3 regions of the Vibrio sp. nBUS_14 genome follow, and region 2 is predicted to be linked to each of the others. Evidence: riboswitches for the same ligand, from Rfam matches in the RefSeq annotation. Region 2 holds a riboswitch; each other region holds the start of a gene.
What was found. Region 2 has a riboswitch for thiamine pyrophosphate ahead of thiD (bifunctional hydroxymethylpyrimidine kinase/phosphomethylpyrimidine kinase). Riboswitches for the same ligand answer to the same signal wherever they lie in the genome.
Positions count from the first base shown of each region.

Region 1: it holds a riboswitch for thiamine pyrophosphate, as region 2 does, so the genes downstream of both, thiB (thiamine ABC transporter substrate binding subunit) here and thiD (bifunctional hydroxymethylpyrimidine kinase/phosphomethylpyrimidine kinase) in region 2, are expected to answer to the same signal.
Region 3: it holds a riboswitch for thiamine pyrophosphate, as region 2 does, so the genes downstream of both, thiC (phosphomethylpyrimidine synthase ThiC) here and thiD (bifunctional hydroxymethylpyrimidine kinase/phosphomethylpyrimidine kinase) in region 2, are expected to answer to the same signal.

Region 1 is NZ_CP179206.1:3,315,693-3,320,085, reverse strand. It holds gene mpl (UDP-N-acetylmuramate:L-alanyl-gamma-D-glutamyl-meso-diaminopimelate ligase) at 141-1,499, shown strand; gene ACMAZD_RS15605 (flavin prenyltransferase UbiX) at 1,537-2,160, shown strand; TPP riboswitch at 2,204-2,323, shown strand; gene thiB (thiamine ABC transporter substrate binding subunit) at 2,377-3,369, shown strand; gene thiP (thiamine/thiamine pyrophosphate ABC transporter permease ThiP) at 3,454-4,393, shown strand, end outside.
Region 2 is NZ_CP179207.1:1,573,176-1,577,568, reverse strand. It holds gene ACMAZD_RS24870 (helix-turn-helix domain-containing protein) at 1-67, shown strand, start outside; gene ACMAZD_RS24865 (DMT family transporter) at 153-1,070, shown strand; TPP riboswitch at 1,169-1,280, shown strand; gene thiD (bifunctional hydroxymethylpyrimidine kinase/phosphomethylpyrimidine kinase) at 1,378-2,271, shown strand; gene ACMAZD_RS24855 (ABC transporter ATP-binding protein) at 2,261-3,040, shown strand; gene ACMAZD_RS24850 (ABC transporter permease) at 3,033-3,848, shown strand; gene ACMAZD_RS24845 (ABC transporter substrate-binding protein) at 3,954-4,393, shown strand, end outside.
Region 3 is NZ_CP179206.1:3,655,074-3,659,466, reverse strand. It holds gene ACMAZD_RS17235 (multicopper oxidase family protein) at 1-1,080, shown strand, start outside; gene crcB (fluoride efflux transporter CrcB) at 1,181-1,564, shown strand; TPP riboswitch at 1,627-1,725, shown strand; gene thiC (phosphomethylpyrimidine synthase ThiC) at 1,855-3,804, shown strand; gene ACMAZD_RS17220 (thiamine phosphate synthase) at 3,804-4,393, shown strand, end outside.

The sequences.
Region 1 (4,393 bases), on a different replicon from region 2:
TAAGCGACACAGATCTCACTTACTATGTCGACTAAATTTGTTTTGCATTGTGGCTCGCTTTTAATCGCCATTTAATGATAATGAGTGCAAGTAGTTTGATTTAGACACGGCTCATTTAGCCAAGCGTTTGGAAGCAATATATGCATATTCATATCTTAGGAATTTGTGGCACCTTCATGGGTGGTGCTGCGGTATTGGCTCGTCAATTAGGTCACAAGGTTACGGGTAGTGACGCGAATGTTTATCCTCCAATGAGCACCTTGTTGGAGTCTCAGGGGATTGAGATTATTGAAGGATTCGAACCGAGCCAATTAGAACCAAGACCTGACTTAGTGGTCATTGGCAATGCGATGAGCCGTGGTAACCCGTGTGTTGAGTATGTCTTAGATAACAACCTTAGATACACATCAGGCCCTCAGTGGTTGCAAGAGTTTTTACTGCATGACCGTTGGGTTTTGGCGGTATCCGGAACGCATGGCAAGACAACAACATCGAGCATGCTGGCTTGGATCCTTGAAGACTGCGGTTATGCACCGGGCTTTCTTGTCGGAGGTGTGCTTGGTAATTTTGGTGTCTCTGCTCGCCTTGGTGAAAGCATGTTCTTTGTGGTTGAAGCCGACGAATACGACAGTGCTTTCTTTGATAAGCGATCTAAGTTTGTTCATTACCACCCAAGAACGTTAGTGATGAATAATCTCGAATTTGATCATGCAGATATTTTTGATGATCTTGAAGCGATCAAGCGACAGTTCCATCATTTGGTTCGCACAGTGCCAAGTAATGGCCGTATTTTCTCACCAAAGCAAGATACCGCGATCCAAGATGTGTTATCTCGTGGCTGCTGGAGTGAAACTGAGTTGAGTGGTGAACTCGGTGATTGGGATGCCAATAAATTAGTTAAAGACGGCTCTAAATTTGAGGTGTATTTCCAAGGCGAATGTGTTGGAACCGTGTGCTGGGGTTTGGTTGGCGATCATAACGTAAGCAATGCTTTGATGGCGATTGCGGCGGCAAGACATGTTGGTGTTACGCCTGATTTAGGGTGCGAATCACTGGCGACGTTCATTAATACCAAGCGTCGCTTAGAGTTTAAAGGCGAAGTAGCTGGTGTTTCTGTCTATGACGATTTTGCACATCACCCAACTGCGATTGAACTTACGCTCGGTGGTTTACGTAATAAGGTCGACTCGAAAAAAATCATTGCCGTTTTAGAGCCTCGTTCCGCCACCATGAAGCGTGGTGTGCACAAAGAAACTTTGGCTGATTCGCTCAAGCAGGCGGATTCTACCTACTTATTCCAACCGGATAACATTGATTGGTTTGTACAAGACGTTGCCAATGCGTGCCATCAACCCGCACACGTGAGTGATGACATGGACGCATTCGTTGCTAAAATTGTCTCAGAGGCACATGCGGGAGACCAAATCTTGGTAATGAGTAATGGTGGCTTTGGTGGTATTCACCAGAAACTGTTGGATGGGTTAGCACTAAAAGCTTAACCGATCCAAGACCTTACAATTTGAAGTAATTGAGAACATGACAAAACACGATAAAGCTATAACCCTCGCTTTCACTGGCGCATCTGGTGCGCCTTACGGACTGCGTTTACTTGAATGCTTATTGGCGGCAGATTATCAGGTCTATTTACTGATATCGTCGGCAGCGCGAGTGGTGTTGGCGACAGAGCATGCACTTAAGTTACCTGCTGGGCCTGACGCAGCGAAACAAGTTTTGGTGAAGCATTTAGGTTGCGACCCAGAAAAGTTGGTGGTGTGTGGTAAAGATGATTGGTTTTCTCCGGTTGCCTCTGGTTCAGCAGCGCCGAAGCAGATGGTGGTGTGTCCATGTTCTGCGGGAAGCTTGGCTTCAATTGCTCATGGCCTATCAGATAACCTGATCGAGCGAGCTGCAGACGTAGTGATGAAAGAGCGAGGTCAGCTGTTGTTGGTGGTTCGGGAGACGCCATTTTCTACGCTGCATCTAGAGAATATGCACAAACTCTCGACCATGGGCGTGACGATAATGCCTGCTGCTCCGGGTTTCTATCACCAACCTAAGTCGATCGAAGATCTGGTCGATTTTATGGTGGCGCGCATTCTGGATCATCTCAGTATCGAGCAAGGTTTAGTGCCTCGTTGGGGTTACGATCAACGTAATTGATCCAAACTTGATAGCTTATTGTTAAAAATCGAATTACAATTCCGGACACTCATCGGGGAGCGAACCATTCAAATAACGAATGCGAGCTGAGATCAAGCAAGTGCTTGGGACCCGTAAACCTGAACCAGATAATGCTGGCGTAGGAATTGAGTTAGGAACAACCTCTACCGTTCTCCTCCCTCAAACCTGTGCCGCTCAGACCATGGAGAGCGTCCAGTGAAATTCACATTAACAACCCTTGCTGTTACTACAGCCATCTCTTTTTCTGCCGTTGCTGCAGACAATACTCTAACTGTATATACCTATGACTCTTTTGCTGCGGATTGGGGCCCTCGTCCTGCCGTCGAAAAAGCATTTGAAGAAAAGTGTGGCTGTGATGTGAATTTTGTCGCGCTAGAGGATGGCGTGTCTATTTTAAATCGCTTACGTCTTGAAGGTGGTAACAGCAAAGCTGATATCGTATTAGGCCTAGATAACAATCTAATGGCTGAAGCGAAAGCGACGGGCTTATTAGCTGAGCACAATGTTGATACGTCATCAGTGACACTTCCTAACGACTGGAACGACAGTACTTTTGTACCTTATGATTTTGGTTACTTTGCGTTTATCTATAACAAAGAAAAATTAGCAAATCCGCCTAAGAGTTTGAAAGAATTGGTTGAGCAGCGTGACGACCTCAAGGTTATCTACCAAGACCCACGTACTTCAACGCCAGGTCAAGGCATGATGCTATGGATGAAGTCTGTTTATGGTGATGAAGCGACAGACGCGTGGAAGAAGCTCGCTCAGAAAACGGTTACTGTGACTAAAGGTTGGTCTGAGGCTTACTCTATGTTCCTAGAAGGCGAGTCGGACTTAGTCCTGTCTTATACGACTTCTCCGGCTTACCACATCATTGCAGAAAGTGATTCTAAGTATGCAGCAGCAAGCTTTGAAGAAGGTCATTACACTCAAGTCGAAGTGGCAGCTAAGGTAAAAGGCAACAAGAACGAAAAGCTGGCTGATGAGTTTATGGCATTTATCTTAAGTGACGAGTTCCAATCAGCGATGCCAACGGGTAACTGGATGTACCCAGTGACTGACATCGAACTACCAAAAGGGTTCGAGCAGTTAACAGTACCGCAGAAAGCTCTGAGCTTTACGCCTGAAGAAATCGCCGCTAAGCGCAAGCCTTGGATCCGCGAATGGCAGAGTGCGCTTACTTTTTAACGTAGTATTTAAAAACTAGCTTTCTGTATTTAAAGGTTCGTTCGATATACTTTGAGCGAATTATTTACGGTAAAAAATCAATTTATGATAAAGAAAACACCTAAGGTCGGGATCTGGGTTGCGATACTCATTACCGCCTTCGTGGTTTCAGCAGTTGGGGCATTGCTTAGCAATGCCCCTTCTCTTGATATCAGCCAAGTGTGGTCCGATCCTTACTATTGGCATGTAACGAAATTTAGTTTTTATCAAGCAACACTCTCAACGGTGCTTAGTGTTGGCTTTGCTATACCTATTGCACACGCTCTGTGCCGTAGACAATTTTTTGGGCGAGCTTTGTTGTTAAGACTGTTCGCGTCGACTTTGGTTCTGCCGGTGTTGGTCGGTGTATTTGGTTTGCTGGCGATTTATGGCAACAGTGGCTGGTTAGCTAAATTTTTGGCTAACTTCGACATTGAATTGCCATTCTCGATTTATGGTTTGAATGGCATTTTGCTCGCGCATGTCTTCTTTAATCTGCCTTATGCTAGCCGTTTACTTTTACAAGCTTTGGATACCGTGCCTGCCGAGCAACATAAACTGTGTGCTCATTTGGGTATGAGTCATTGGAATAAATTTAAATCGGTCGAATGGCCTCGTTTAAGGCAACAACTACCACATGTTTGTGGTTTGGTCTTCATGCTGTGCTTCACTAGCTTTGCTACTGTAATGGCTCTTGGTGGCGGCCCGAAATCGACCACTATCGAGCTAGCCATCTATCAAGCGATTAAGTTTGATTTTGACCTGCAGGCGGGTGCGTTACTTGCAATATGGCAAATGCTGCTGTGTGGTGTGTTAGCGGTGAGTATTCAGCGCTTGTCTAAGCCTATCTCCGTGACAGCCAGTCAGCTGTCGGAAGAGAAATATTTGGTTAAGGACAGCTGGTGGTCAAAAGCTTGGGATAGCTTTTGGATCATCGTTGTCTCAATGCTGGTATTACCGCCTTTAACTATGGTTATCTTTAGTGGCATTAACTCACAAGCTTTAA
Region 2 (4,393 bases):
ACGCTTCTCTCAGCACTTTGGGATGTCTCCAAGGGCGTTTCTAGGCTCAATGAAAGACAGTCTTTAGAAACAACAATAGCGTCCTTTCGGCAAACTAACTTTTGTCAATCTTCACTATTATCTATTTCAGAACTGAAAATTGGGTAATAGAAATGAATCTTGTCATCAATCGTGTTAACGAATTCCAAACGGGCACTTTAGCCATCTTGTTTGCTTCCATTTTATGGGGCACGACAGGCACCGCCGCAAGTTTTGCGCCTGATCTCAGCCCATTAGCGATTGGTGCGCTTTCAATGGGTGTTGGTGGCTTAATGCAAGCAGGCTTAGCGTATCGAAAGATCCTATCCGCGCTCGACAAGCTTTCGCTGAACAAGAAATTGCTAGCGTTGAGCGCATTGGCTTTGGCGGTTTATCCATTGGCTTTCTATTCATCTATGAAGTTATCTGGTGTCGCGATTGGTACGGTCGTGTCTATTGCAACTGCGCCGTTCTTTTCTGCTCTCTTAGAGTGTCTTATCAGCAAAAAGAATAATATCAACAAACGCTGGTTAACGAGCTTTGCAATTGGTGTGGTGGGTATTGGGTTATTGGTGTTTTCAGAGTCGTCATCGGTGAGTGAATCTGGTAACGAACTGAAGCTTTTGGGCATTGCTTTAGGTTTGGTTGCAGGCCTGTGCTACGCCATTTATTCATGGGCGACTAAGGCTCTGATAGACGAAGGCATTGAATCGCAAGCAGCGATGGGCAGCATATTTGGTTTAGGTGCAATGCTATTACTGCCAACGCTGTGGTTTACAGGGGGTAACTTGTTCGCGTCGAATTCCAATATATTGGTCGTGAGTTACTTGGCGTTAATTCCTCAATGCATGGGCTATATCGCGTTCAGTTTTGGCCTGCGACATGTCACCGCGAGCAGTGCCAACTTGATTACCTTGCTTGAGCCTGTCGTCGCCGCGGTACTTGCCGTCTGTATTGTGGGAGAGTTGATTCCATTGGCTGGGTGGTTAGGTATGTTCTTGATAGTGATGTGTTTGTTTATTCAGTCGAAGTCATCTAAAGGAACGTTATAAGTATTTGTTTTGTTGGGCCTAATTGAATTTTATTCATGTGTAATTCTTATAATTGAACAAAATCAGTATCTCAGTTGTGATAGTGCTGTTACTATCGCTATCAATAGTCGGGGGGCATATACCTTATTTGGTGTTTGCTGAGATCGTTAATCGAGACCCGTTGAACCTGATTCAGTTAACACTGGCGTAGGGAACTATAAGCACTCGATCTACGTCTGTTCTCATGAAAGCCTTTCATGACACTATTGCGACTTCTCCTTCGATCGGTGCTCGTTCTCCTACGTCTTGTAAGATAGTAGGAGCGACAATGACACACAGTTCTATTTCAAAAGATTTAACTCAAAAATCCGCAGTTTTAAAGCATTCTACTGATAGTTTGATTCGCACGAATACTCCGATTGTTTTAACCATTGCAGGTTCTGACAGTGGCGGTGGTGCGGGCATTCAAGCTGATATTAAAGCGATGTCTGCAACCGGTAGTTTTGCTTGTTCGGTGATTACCGCGATCACTTCGCAGAACACTCAAGGCGTTTCAGCCATTTTTCCCATCCCACTTGATCATGTCGCTAGCCAATTAGATGCAGTTTTTACTGACCTCAATATCGTGGCAGTAAAAGTCGGCATGTTGGCAGATGCGCAAATCATCAAAGTCGTTGCTGACAAAATTAAGCAGTACCAACCTAAGCATCTTGTGATTGACCCTGTAATGGTCGCAACCAGTGGTGACCTTCTTTTAGAAAACGCTGCCATTGTTACGCTAAAGCAAGAACTGATTCCTCTGGCAGATATCATTACACCTAATTTGCCGGAAGGCGCAGCACTTACAGGTAAGCCCTTACCTGAAAGCGAAGCTGAAATGCAGGGCATGATTGAAGATCTACGGGCCTTAGGTGCGAAAGCGGTGCTTCTAAAAGGCGGTCATTTAGAGAAGTACGAAAACAGTAACGACCTACTGATTCTGCCAACCACGTCTGCTCTGATTAGCGCGAAGCGTTTTCCTACCAAAAACACCCATGGCACAGGTTGTACGCTCTCTTCAGCCATTGCTTCTTTCTTGGCTCAAGGCAAAACGCTTAGGCAAGCTGTCGACCTTGGTAAACAATACATTTCTCACGCCATTGCTCATGCTGATGAGCTTCAAGTCGGTCAAGGCCATGGCCCAGTAAACCACTTCTTCGCTGGACACGGTAATGTTCGTTAATACGGTTGGCGTTCAACTCAGCAACGCGACCTTACGTTACCGCGATAGCGAGCACGCAACCTTATCGGGGTTGTCGCTTAGCTTAAACGCAGGTAAGTGGACGGTGTTACTGGGTCGAAGTGGTTGCGGAAAAACCACAGTATTGCGTTATCTGGCAGGCTTGCTGGACGACAAGGTGGAGTGGCAGGGCACATTGGCAACGTCTGATGAACTGCCTTTAACGGATCGTATCGCTTACATGGCGCAGCAAGATTTGTTACTACCATGGTTGTCGGTTATCGACAATGTGTGCCTGAGTCACCGCTTCCAAAATTTCGCTGATAAGCATCAAAGCCAAGCATCTCATAAACAAGCTCAAACCAATCAAGCAGTAGAGTTACTGACTTCGGTTGGTCTGGCCGATTACGCGGATGCTATGCCGGATCAATTGTCTGGCGGTATGCGCCAGCGTGTTGCTTTGGCTCGAACCTTAATGCAAGACAAACCTGTTGTGCTGATGGACGAACCTTTCTCTGCGCTGGATGCGGTAACAAGACACAAGTTACAGGTCTTAGCGTGTGAATTGTTAAGAGATAAAACCGTTGTGTTGATTACCCATGATCCACAAGAAGCGGTGCGTTTGGCGGATAATTTGTATGTGTTGCAAGGCACTCCGGCGAGTGCACAGTCACTGTCTGTGCCTAATACAGCGACACCAAGAGTGTTAGACGGTGAATGTGCTGAGTTACAACAAGCGATCTTAGATCAGTTGGAGCGTGATTATGAATGATCTAACGCAAAGCGAAGCTGTGGCGCGTTCAGCTAACGTACAGACTACCACTACACGCCCTCGTCAGATGAATCCCGTTATGCGTTTGCTGATCAGCAGTGCTGTGATTCTCGGTTTATGGCAGCTAGTTGTGGTTGTCTTCGAGATGCCGAGTTTCATTCTGCCAGCGCCTACAGAAGTCTTTTTAAAGCTGATTGAACGCTACGATGTGCTACTCAAACACACTTGGGTGACTGCGCAGGAGATCTTACTTGGTCTATTGCTCGGTTTGTCGATGGGGCTGTTTTTTGCCCTGCAGATGTTGATGTTCGAACCGCTGAAACGTTGGTTGTTGCCTATCTTAATTGCTAGCCAAGCGATCCCTGTGTTTGCGATTGCGCCAGTGTTGATGCTGTGGCTGGGTTATGGCATCGCGTCAAAAGTGGTGATGGCGGCGATCATTATCTTCTTCCCCGTGACCACTTGTTGTTACGACGGCCTGCGAAATACACCGACTGGTTATCTTGATCTTGCTAAGACCATGGGTGCATCGAAATGGCAATTGTTGCGTTATATCCAACTGCCTGCTGCGCTGCCAACACTGGCGTCTGGCATTCGTGTTGCTGTGGTGATTGCTCCAATTGGCGCGGTTGTCGGCGAGTGGGTGGGTTCGAGTGAAGGGCTAGGTTACCTAATGCTGCAGGCCAACGCGCGCATGATCATTGATGAGATGTTTGCGGCCTTATTCATCTTGGCGGTGCTGTCAATCTCGCTCTACTTCATCACCGATAAATTACTCAAAAAGGCCATCCCTTGGGAAAACCAATGATGGCTCGCTCAATAACACTTTGTTTAATAAAGCTTCGCTCAATACGATTCTTATAAACATAAGTTAGATACACATAAGAATAATATTCAAAAGGAAAGGTTAACTGTGAAAAATACAAAATTGATAGGTGCAGTGGCACTGCTTGCTTCGCTAGTTTCAGGTCATGCATTGGCGGATTCTGAACAAAAGAAACTGACATTGATGTTGGATTGGTTTGTGAACCCGAACCACGGCCCAATTGTGATTGCTCAAGAGCGTGGCTACTTTGCTGACCAAGGCCTAGAGGTTGAAATCCAAGAGCCAGCTGACCCAAGCACACCTGCAAAATTGGTTGCAGCAGGTAAAGTTGATCTCGCAGTCACTTACCAACCAAGTTTAACCATGGATGTGGCAGCAGGTTTGCCTCTCGTTCGTGCATCAACCCTTATCGCGACACCACTGAACACACTAATGGTGCTGGATAACGGCAAGAACGATTCGCTAGCGGATCTGAAAGGTAAGAAGATCGGTATCGCGATTGCGGGTAACGAAGAAGCGACGATCGG
Region 3 (4,393 bases), on a different replicon from region 2:
ATGGATGGCGTTCCCTTTTTGAGTCAGCCTCCGATCATGCCAGGCGAAACATTTATTTATGAGTTTACGCCGCCAGATGCTGGTACATTTTGGTATCACCCACACATGAATAGCGTTAAACAACTTGGTATGGGTTTGGTTGGCCTTATTATCGTAGAAGAAAGCACACCAGTGCAGTTTGACGAAGAACACGCATTGATGCTTAAACATTGGCATATCGACAAGCAAGGTCAATGGAAAGACCTAATGATTCCCCGTCTTAGTGCTCGTATGGGCACTCCTGGTGAGTGGAGTAGTGTGAATGGAGTTCATGAGCCTGTATACCAGTTGAAACAGTATGCAACGACTAGATTGCGTATCGCTAATGTCGACAACACGATCACTTACCCTATTGCTGTCGAAGGGGCTGAAGCATGGGTGATTGCCATCGATGGTAATCCTGTGAAAACGCCTTATAAACTGACTCAACATAAAATTGGTCCAGGGATGCGTGTAGATATCGGGCTGATCGCTCCTAAAGCTGGTGAGCGAGTTAACGTTCTCCAAATGAAGGGACGTTTCCCATTTTCTTTGTGTCAATTTGAAGTCGTAGATTCAGCATTTACTCAAGAGCGAGTGTTTCCAGTATTACCATTGAATCCAGTACCTAACCTAGATCTTGCTAATGCTGAAGAGATCGATTTTGTGTTCGAGTGGGAAGGTGCGGTATCACCAGTATCTAAAGATGGGAAGTCCATGCCTAAGTTTTGGCTTACTAATAAAAGAGCATGGGAGGGGATGAGCAAAGACAATATTCCTGAACCGTTGGCGACTTTAGAGTTGGGTAAGACTTACATATTCGATCTTAAGAACGTCACTCAATATCATCACCCGATTCATATTCATGGTCATACATTTACTGTATTGGAACTTGATGGTAAAAAAATTGAAGAGCCTTTCCATACCGATACAGTGTTACTTGGAAAAAACGGCCGAGCTAAAGCTGCATTTGTTGCAGACAACCCAGGACGTTGGATGTACCACTGTCATGTGATTGAACACATGAAAACAGGATTGATGGGATATATTGAGGTTAAGTGACACCTGTAACGTTTAATATTTGCACATGCATTCTTAGTTTCTACCCTCGCTTTTATCGGCGTTAAAGCTAGAATATAGGAATTATTGTTTGGGAGGATTCATGGGTCAGTTATCTATTTTAGGTTTTATTGCCATTGGTGGTGCATTTGGTGCTTGTTCGCGCTATTTGATTTCAGAGTTATGTGTGGTGATGCTAGGGCGTGGTTTTCCTTACGGTACGCTAACTGTTAACGTGATTGGCTCATTAATTATGGGTTTGCTCATCGCTGCATTTGAGAATGAGATGGTGGCGACAGAACCATGGAGACAGATCATCGGTCTTGGTTTTCTTGGAGCACTGACTACATTTTCTACATTTTCAATGGATAACGTCCTTCTTATGCAGCAGGGCGCTTTCTTTAAGATGGGGCTCAATGTGCTACTCAATGTGGTTCTCAGCATCTCAGCAGCATGGATCGGCTTCCAACTTTTGATAAAGTCTTAAAACTTTCTTACGATTTGTAAACAACTCGGCTTGGTTTATCCAAGCCGTTTTTATATACTCGATCGAACTTGTCGGAGTGCCATATGGCTGAGACCGTTTACTCGGGATCCGTTGAACCTGATCAGGCTAATACCTGCGAAGGGAACAAGAGTAGATATCTAACTAGAATCCTTCTAGAGATCTATCTCCAGATCACAACTGTATTTCTTACCGTGATCCCTCTTGTAGCATCTAATCCGTCAAGCATTTTTATCCCTATAAATAATAGCTAAAAGCCAAGGAAAAATGCTATGTCGAGTCGTAAACAAGCAAGACTGGAAGCGAAGAATTTCATTGATTCTTTATCCGTACAACCTTACCCAAATTCGAAAAAGGCTTACGTCCAAGGGTCTCGAGAGGACATTCAAGTCCCTGTACGAGAAATATCACTCGCTGATAGCCTAGTTGGTGGCAGCAAAAAAGAGCCTGTATTCGAACCTAATGCACCCATTCAAGTTTACGATACCTCAGGTGTTTACACAGATCCTACACACGAGATAGACCTGTATAGCGGTCTTCCTAAGTTGCGAGAGCAATGGATTGAAGAGCGTGGTGATACGGAACTGTTAGACGATGTAAGCTCTGTTTACACCAAAGAACGTTTAGAAGATGAAACCCTAGACGACCTTCGCTATGGCAACCTACCTAGAATTCGCCGCGCGACTGGCGATCAATGTGTTACTCAGCTGCACTATGCTCGTCAGGGCGTTATCACGCCTGAGATGGAGTATATTGCCATACGTGAGAACATGGGACGTCAGAAGTTCGCTGATGAGCAGCTTAACCATCAACACCCTGGCCATAACTTTGGCGCAAACCTGCCGAAAGAAATTACCCCTGAGTTCGTTCGTAAAGAGGTTGCTGAAGGTCGAGCTATTATCCCTTCAAACATCAACCACCCAGAATCAGAACCGATGATTATTGGTCGTAACTTCTTAGTGAAGGTGAATGCTAATATCGGTAACTCTTCAGTAAGCTCTTCGATTGAAGAAGAAGTTGAGAAGCTAGTTTGGTCAACTCGTTGGGGGGGCGATACCGTAATGGACCTCTCAACTGGCCGTAATATCCACGAGACTCGCGAGTGGATTCTGCGTAGCAGTCCAGTGCCGATTGGTACGGTTCCTATGTATCAAGCGCTTGAAAAAGTGAATGGCGTAGCCGAAGACCTCAACTGGGAAGTGATGCGTGATACCTTGATTGAACAAGCAGAGCAGGGTGTTGATTACTTCACTATCCATGCTGGTTTGTTGCTTCGCTACGTTCCGATGACGGCTAAGCGTGTGACTGGTATTGTTTCTCGTGGTGGTTCTATTATCGCGAAATGGTGCCTTGCTCATCACCAAGAAAGCTTCCTTTATACCCACTTCCGAGAGATCTGTGAGATCTGTGCGAAGTACGATGTTGCTCTATCATTAGGTGATGGCCTACGTCCGGGTTCTGTTGCAGATGCCAATGATGAGGCTCAATTCTCGGAGTTACGGACTCTAGGTGAGTTGACTAAAGTCGCTTGGGAATACGACGTTCAGGTGATCATTGAAGGCCCTGGACATGTGCCAATGCATTTAATCAAAGAGAATATGGACGAGCAGTTAGAACATTGCCATGAAGCGCCTTTCTATACTTTAGGCCCATTGACGACAGATATTGCCCCTGGTTATGACCATATTACCTCTGGAATTGGTGCGGCCATGATTGGTTGGTACGGCTGTGCGATGCTCTGTTATGTCACCCCTAAAGAACATTTAGGCTTACCAAATAAAGAAGATGTGAAGACCGGCCTGATCACTTACAAGTTGGCAGCACACGCTGCAGACTTGGCGAAAGGGCACCCGGGCGCACAAATCCGCGACAATGCGTTATCAAAGGCACGTTTTGAATTCCGTTGGGAAGACCAATTTAATCTAGCTTTAGACCCGGAAACAGCGCGTTCTTTCCATGATGAAACCCTGCCACAAGAGTCGGGCAAGGTTGCTCACTTCTGCTCAATGTGTGGACCTAAATTCTGCTCGATGAAGATTTCTCAAGAAGTCAGAGAGTATGCGAAAGACACCGAACAAGTGGCGGCTGATCAGGCTATCGAGATTAAGATGCTGGATAACCCGTTGGAAGGGATGCGTCAGAAATCACAAGAGTTTCGTGATACTGGCTCTGAACTTTACCACCCTGCCGTCGGTGCAAAAGAAGCTCAATTAGAGGAATAATGACAGTGAAGATACTCATCCCATCTCAAAATATTGAGTTAACGGGAGAGGTGCAGAACTGTCTATTGGTTGCTAAGCGACAAGGATTGGCAACCGATGCAGTTGAGTTGGGCGTAAGCTCAACTCAATACTTCTCTATTGTTGATGCTCAGCAGGCGTTATCTATTGGCTTCGCTCATGATGTTGATTCATTGGCGGAGTGTAAGCTAGCGGAACTTAATCATGTTGTTGATTACAGTTATTCAATCGCGCTAACTGACGTTTGTGATGCATTTACACAAACTCCGAATACTATCTATATCGGTGTCTCAGATGATTCAGCTGTACTAGACACCTGGTCACACCTAGATGCTAATCGTGCTATCAAGAGTCAAACTACAGCTCATCAGGAGTTAGATCATCGCGGCCACTTTGCTTGGTTACTTACTTTGTTGGCGCTGGAATTCCCATTAGAAGACGCACTGGTTTTAGCTCGCGCAGCGTCCGATGTTTCACGTGGAACATGGCCAGCACATTACCAAAACTTTCCAATTCCAGTTTTGGAAGATGAGCGACTGGATATTAGTGTTGGTTGGGCGCACCAAGGAAC